3 regions of the Pseudomonas antarctica genome follow, and region 2 is predicted to be linked to each of the others. Evidence: riboswitches for the same ligand, from Rfam matches in the RefSeq annotation. Region 2 holds a riboswitch; each other region holds the start of a gene.
The links. A riboswitch is a leader RNA that binds a small molecule or an ion and turns the genes downstream of it on or off. The one in region 2 is predicted to bind cobalamin.
Positions count from the first base shown of each region.

Region 1: linked by a shared signal. The riboswitch ahead of cobW (cobalamin biosynthesis protein CobW) and the one ahead of A7J50_RS19460 (ABC transporter substrate-binding protein) in region 2 are both predicted to bind cobalamin.
Region 3: linked by a shared signal. The riboswitch ahead of cobO (cob(I)yrinic acid a,c-diamide adenosyltransferase) and the one ahead of A7J50_RS19460 (ABC transporter substrate-binding protein) in region 2 are both predicted to bind cobalamin.

Region 1 covers NZ_CP015600.1:2,629,833-2,632,090, reverse strand. Annotated here, with positions in the region: gene cobN (cobaltochelatase subunit CobN) at 1-182, opposite strand, end outside; gene cobW (cobalamin biosynthesis protein CobW) at 186-1,247, opposite strand; cobalamin riboswitch at 1,341-1,541, opposite strand.
Region 2 covers NZ_CP015600.1:4,305,195-4,307,452, reverse strand. Annotated here, with positions in the region: gene A7J50_RS19465 (FecCD family ABC transporter permease) at 1-250, opposite strand, end outside; gene A7J50_RS19460 (ABC transporter substrate-binding protein) at 247-1,257, opposite strand; cobalamin riboswitch at 1,371-1,565, opposite strand; gene A7J50_RS19455 (hypothetical protein) at 1,684-2,118, shown strand; gene A7J50_RS19450 (ATPase domain-containing protein) at 2,115-2,258, shown strand, end outside.
Region 3 covers NZ_CP015600.1:4,600,208-4,602,465, forward strand. Annotated here, with positions in the region: gene A7J50_RS20825 (cobyrinate a,c-diamide synthase) at 1-347, opposite strand, end outside; gene cobO (cob(I)yrinic acid a,c-diamide adenosyltransferase) at 344-955, opposite strand; cobalamin riboswitch at 1,034-1,286, opposite strand; gene A7J50_RS20835 (PQQ-dependent sugar dehydrogenase) at 1,386-2,258, shown strand, end outside.

The DNA.
Region 1 (2,258 bases), 1.7 Mb from region 2:
TGCATCGGGTTGGCCAGGCGAAAGCTGGGGTAATCGTCGGGCAACTGCTGGGCCGCTTCGGCCAGCAGTGCCAGGCTGGAATCGCCGCTGCACAGAATCACCAGCTCGGCGGGGGTTTGGCCTAAGTCGGCAATGTTGTCTTCCGAGACGAAACCGCCGGGCTGGGTCCTGAGCAGGTGCATGGGTTAAACGCTGAGCGCAGCGCGCAGTTGCGCTTCGAGGCCCGCCGCATCCAGCTCCTGGCCGATCAGCACCAGACGCGTGATGCGGGCTTCATCAGCACCCCAGGCACGGTCGAAATGCTTGTCGAAACGCGTGCCCACACCCTGGATCAGCAGGCGCATCGGCTTGTTCGGGATCGCCGCGAAACCTTTGACACGCAGGATGCCGTGTTGCACCACCAGTTGATTCAGGGCGTCGAGCAGCAGCGCTTCATCAGCTTGCGGCAAGTCGATGGAGATGGAATCAAACGCATCGTGGTCGTGGTCGTCTTCACCTTCGTGGTGATGATCGTGGTGGCTGTGGCGACCGTCGATGTGTTCTTCGGAGCCGGCGCCCAGGCCAATCAACACGTCCAGCGGCACGCGACCGCTGCTGGCCTCGATGATTTTCACGGCCGGCGGCAGCTCTTCGGCGACTTCAAGGCGCACGCGTGCCAGGTCTTCAGGGCTGATCAGGTCGGCTTTGTTGAGGATCACCAGGTCGGCGCTGGCCAGTTGGTCGGCGAACAGCTCGTGCAGGGGCGATTCGTGGTCCAGGTTCGGGTCGAGTTTGCGCTGGGCATCAACCTGATCCGGGAACGCGGCAAAGGTGCCTGCGGCGACAGCCGGGCTGTCGACCACGGTAATCACCGCGTCAACCGTGCAGGCGCTGCGGATTTCCGGCCACTGGAAGGCCTGGACCAACGGTTTTGGCAGGGCCAGGCCCGAGGTTTCGATCAGGATATGGTCGAGGTCACCGCGACGGGAGACCAATTCGCGCATCACCGGGAAGAATTCTTCCTGCACGGTGCAGCACAGGCAGCCGTTGGCCAGTTCGTACACGCGGCCGTTGGCTTCTTCCTCGGTGCAACCGATGGAGCACTGCTTGAGGATTTCACCGTCGATGCCCAGCTCGCCGAACTCGTTGACGATCACGGCGATGCGACGGCCCTGGGCGTTGTCGAGCATATGGCGCAGCAAGGTGGTTTTGCCCGAGCCGAGGAAGCCGGTAACGATGGTGACGGGGAGTTTGGCCAGTGTTTTCATCGGATGCCCTTTGGGGCGGGCATACGGGACGACAGGCCCTGCGGCAAATGCGCAGAAGCTGATTTCGTCACCGGATCACCCCGCCCGGTTGAAGTAGAAAATCGGTTACGAGGCAGGTCTCCTGGCTTGGGGCATGCGGGTCTTACGACCGGCGCTGGCTGCGCCTTCCCGCCGTATTGGCAGTGGCGTGGCAGTCAGATGAACCCTTCACAGTTGCGGGGGCAGCCGCGGCTTGAACCGCGTTCCCTTCTTAGCTTCGACCTGGGCCGAAGAACCTCGAAGGTGCAAGGCTACGCAGTGCGTGGGGGATGGTCAATGATGGGGTTGTTTGGTTGATGTACATAGCCGTTGCTGCGGTAACGGCGGCTTAGGTTCCGCCTTTACGGCAGGTCGCTTTTGGAAAAGGGCCCGAAATGCCGGCTCAACCAAAAGTACCCCACCACTCGACACCTCGCCCAGGCTCGGTGTGCCCGTCCTCCGGCATTCCTAAGTGGGCCGCCTAAGATCAAAAAGCTCAACAGCGGAGTTCGGCGGCCTAGCAGCTGACCTGAACCTGGACGCTGAACGCATTCAAATGTGGGGACTGCCTTGCCTGCAATGTAGACATCTCGGTCTGTCAGTGACACACAGTTGATGCCATCGCAGGCAAGCCAGCTCCCACAGAAAAGCAGTTCTGTTGTTGCCGTGTTTTTGCCCTGCTTTTGCTTCTACCACTCAGGTCGGCTACTAGGCCGCCGTGCTCTGCTGTTGACCTTGATCTCACAGGCCCCGTTAACCACGATGGCCGAACGCAGGCTTGAATCCGTGGGTAACCCGGCAGGACGCCGGGTTAGCCGCACTGGGCCAGGGATGGCCCATTGCGGCGGCCCACGGATTCAAGCCGGAGTGCGGGCATACCGAGCCTGGGCGAGGTACCGAGTGGTGGGGCAAAGCGTTTTTTGGTTACTTTTTTAGGCGTTTGTAAAAAAGGTGACCCGCCGTAAGGGCGGAACCCTAAGCCGCCGTTACCGC
Region 2 (2,258 bases):
GCAGCAACGACTGCAAAATCACCCCGCACGTAGCCAGCCCGGCCCCGCACGCCGCGGCGACCAGGGCGCGGGTCAGACGGTAGTTCCACACCACCCCTTCGTCGATCGGGTCCAGCACGTAACCCTCCGCCCACAGTTTATTGGCGAGCACCTGGAGCACGACCTGCGGCGAGATGGCGGTTTCGCCGATGGCCACACCGGCGAGCACGGCGAGCAGTAACAGGGCTAGGGCGAGCAGGGTGCGTATCATTTGGGCAGGTCGTAGCCGTCGATGGCGTGGGCCAGTTGTTCCAGGCCATCGAACGTGCGGATGCTGGCCTGCAAGGCCAGGGCGTCGAGGACGATGATGCGGTTGTGTTTCACCGCGTCCATGTTGCGGGTTACCGGGTCGCTGCGCAGGAAGGCGAGTTTCTTTTCATGGTCGTCGGCTGGGTAGCGGCGGCGGTCCATGCGGGCGATCACGAGGAAGGTCGGGTTGGCCTTGGCGAGGGTTTCCCAGCCGACGGCGGGCCACTCTTCATCGGACTGCACGACGTTGTGCAGGCCCAGGGTTTCCAGCATGAACTCGGGGACACCTTTGTGGCCGGCGACGTACGGGTCGCTGGCCATCTCGGCGCTGGAGAACCAGACCAGCGCACTGGCCTGCTTGAGGCCTTTGCTCTGCGCGGTGGCGACGGAGTTGGCCAGGCGCGCCTTGAGCTCGTCGTTCAGTTGCTGGCCGCGATCCTGTACATCGAAGATCTCGGCCAGTTGGCGGATGCTTTTGTAAATTGTGTCGATGCGGAACGGCTCCAGCCGCGTGCCGTCGGCACCCACCAGGTTGTCCTTGCCTTCGCAGTCGGAGGGCAGCAGGTAGGTGGGAATCTTCAGCTCGTGGAATTGCTCGCGGGTGCCAACCACGCCCTGCGGGCCGACCACCCATTCCAGCTCGGCGGCCACCAGTTGCGGGCGCTTGGCGATCACGGCTTCGAAGCTTGGCTCGTTATCGGCCAGGCGCTCGATGGTGTCGTTCTGCGCCTTGAACGTGGGCAATACGCGGTTGAACCACAGCGAGGTGCCGACCACCGTGTCGGCCACGCCCAGTGCATAGAGCATTTCAGTGGCTGCCTGGCCGATGGTCACGCTGCGCGCGGGTGCCTGCGCGAAGGTCAGCGTGCTACCGCAGTTCTGCACCGTCAGCGGGTAATGAGTGGGGGCCGCGTGGGCCAGGGCGCAGAAGCCCAAGCCGGTGAGCAGGGCGGTGACGCGTGGCAGCATGGGGCAATCTCCGTATGGACCGTACGTGGAACTGGAGCGGTACGGTTCGGAAACACCCCCTCGAAGGCTGCGGTTCAGGCAGGCGAGGACGTCCTTCCCGGACACCCCGCCGGTTAGTGAGTTACTGGGCCGGCAGGTCTCCTGACTGATGCGTCGTCGCCACGCTCCGGCCTTCCCGGGCAATGCCCAGTGGCGATGTGGAGCAGGCTCGGCACCTACAGTTGCGGGGGCAGTTTCGATTGGCGCGATGTGCCGCGCGTCGAATTCCCTATTAGTCCCATTTGGGAACCGGCGCGGTATGGTAGTCGATCGTGGCGGGCAGCGGGAGCCTGATCCGCGCGCAATTGGCCAGCCGCAGCCGATGGGGTCTCTATCTGCCGATATAGGGTGTACCATCAGCTTTTGTTCATCAGATATTAGTCAGACATGCCCACGCATAGCGAAGAGAGCCGCCGGATCGTAGCTTCTCTGGCGCACCGTGTTGGCCAGCACGCTGACACTGCAAGCATCGCCGAGGCGATTGTTTCGATTTTGCAGGATATGGGCGCAGCATTGACGCCCATTATTGGCCAGCAGGGCGTTGTTGCGCTGTACCGCCGCAGCTTCCACCTGTGCGTCTCGACCCACCCACGCCTGGCCGGCACCTATGACAGTGTGCCGGCTGCGATGGATCTGATTGCTCTCAAATCCGTACTCGTCGAGCAGAACGAAACCGACGCGTTGTTCTTCGGTGAGGTGTTGTTGACAACCCTCTACGAACTTCTGACTACGCTGATCGGGCCCTCACTCACTGCACGTCTGCTGGTTGACGTGTGGCAGCCTTCTTCGAGCGACACCTCTGCGCAGGAAATTTCGCCATGAGCACCAAAGTGACTATCAACCGTCTGGCCACGGGTGTGCCAGGACTGGACGAGGTCCTGGGCGGAGGCCTGCCGGAGTTTTCGTTCAACCTGATTGCAGGCCCGCCGGGCTGTGGCAAAACCACCCTGGCGCACCAGATG
Region 3 (2,258 bases), 300 kb from region 2:
AGCACCGGCACACCGAAGTGCCGCGCCAGGTCGGCACTGGAGGGCGTGCCGTCGAACAGGCCCATCACGCCTTCGATCAGGATCAGGTCCGCCTCGCCCGCCGCTTCCCACAGCAAGCGGCGACTTTCCTGCTCGCCGACCATCCACATGTCCAACTGATACACAGGCGCACCGCTGGCACGCTCATGAATCATGGGGTCGAGAAAGTCCGGCCCGCATTTGAACACGCGCACCTTGCGCCCCAGGTTGCGGTGCAAACGCGCCAACGCAGCGGTCACGGTGGTTTTGCCCTGGCCGGACGCCGGTGCGGCGATCAGTACGGCCGGGCAATGACGGGGCTGATTCAAAGTTCGACGCCCTTCTGTGCCTTGATACCGGCCTGGAACGCATGCTTGAGCATGCCCATTTCGGTGACGGTGTCGCCCATTTCGACCATTTCAGGCTTGGCGCCACGGCCGGTGACCACTACGTGCTGCTTCGGTGGGCGGGCTTGCAGGTCGCTGAGCACTTGATCCAGGTCGAGGTAACCGTGCTTGAGGGCGATGTTCAGTTCGTCCAGCACCACCAGGCCAATGGACGGGTCTTGCAACAATTCGCGGGAAACCGCCCAGGCCGCTTCAGCGGCGGCGATGTCGCGCTGGCGGTCCTGGGTTTCCCAGGTAAAGCCTTCGCCCATCACGTGGAAGCGCACTTGCTCTGGGAAACGGCGGAAGAACAATTCTTCGCCCGTGCTGTGGCGCCCCTTGATGAACTGCACCACGCCGCACTGCATGCCGTGGCCCATGGCACGGGCCAGCATGCCAAATGCCGAACTGCTCTTGCCTTTACCGTTGCCGGTCAGTACCAGCAGCAATCCGCACTCGTTCGGGGAATTGGCGATGCGCTCGTCGATCACGGCTTTTTTGCGCAGCATGCGCGCCAGGTGGCGTTCGTCGCGGTCGGGGGAATCAGTCATGGCAGCTCTCCGTTGGGGCTGGACAAAAACGGCGGGCAGGAAAAAGAAAAAACAGACAGCCAAGCATCGCCCACCGTGATGCTGTTGGATGATCCAGGCCGGTCTCCGGACTCATAAGTGGCGCTCTTGCTCATCGAGCGAGCAGGCCAACGGCGCGCCTTCCCATATCACGCGGATACAGTGGCAAAAGGCACCGTTTTGACTCATTTACCGTTGCGGGGGCAGCGCCGGGATCGCGGCAGCACTGTGTACAAGTGCGCTCACTCACCGGCTTCCCTGTTTCACTCTGTCGGCGTATCCGCCACAGAGCACCTGGAACAAGCCGCGAAGGTTAGTGGGTTGGGGGTGGAGCGTCAATTAAAGCTGGCCTTGCACTTGAACCATCGGACTATCTCACTCCTCTACCCTTACAGGTATTAAGGAGAAAACCATGCATAAAACCAGACTCGCCTTACTGATCATGCTGGCAGGCACCCTCGCCGCCTGCGGCGAAAGCTCCACGTTGAAGGTCTCCGATGGCACCGGGCCTTCGCCCAAACTGCCGGAGCCGAACAAAACCCTGATCCCCACCGTAAACATTGCCCCGGCCATCGGCTGGCCCGACGGCGCGAAGCCAACCGCCGCCGCCGGCACTCAGGTGTCGGCGTTTGCCGAAGGCCTGGACCACCCGCGCTGGCTGTATGTTTTGCCGAATGGCGATGTGCTGGTGGCGGAAACCAACGCCCCGCCCAAGCCGGATGATGCCAAGGGTATTCGCGGCTGGGTGATGGAGAAGGTCATGGGCCGCGCAGGCGCAGGCGTGCCAAGCCCGAATCGCATCACGCTGCTGCGCGATGCCGACCACGACGGCGTCGCCGAGACCCGCACGGTGTTCCTGGAGAATCTCAATTCACCGTTCGGCATGACGCTGGTGGGTAACGACCTTTACGTCGCCGATTCGGACAAACTGCTGCGCTTCCCCTATCAGCCAGGCGAAACCTCGATCAAGCAAGCGGGTACCACAGTGGTCGACCTGCCGGGCGGCAGTATCAACCACCACTGGACGAAAAACGTGGTGGCCAGCAAGGACGGTCGCAAGCTGTACGTGAGTGTCGGCTCCAACAGCAACGTGGGCGAGAACGGCCTGAAGGCAGAAGAAGGTCGCGCGGCGATCTGGGAAGTCGACCGCTCCACAGGCCAGCACCGCATTTTTGCTTCCGGGCTGCGCAACCCGAACGGCATGGCCTGGGAACCGCAGAGCGGCAAGCTGTGGACGGCGGTTAACGAGCGCGACGAGATCGGCAGCGACCTGGTGCCCGACTAC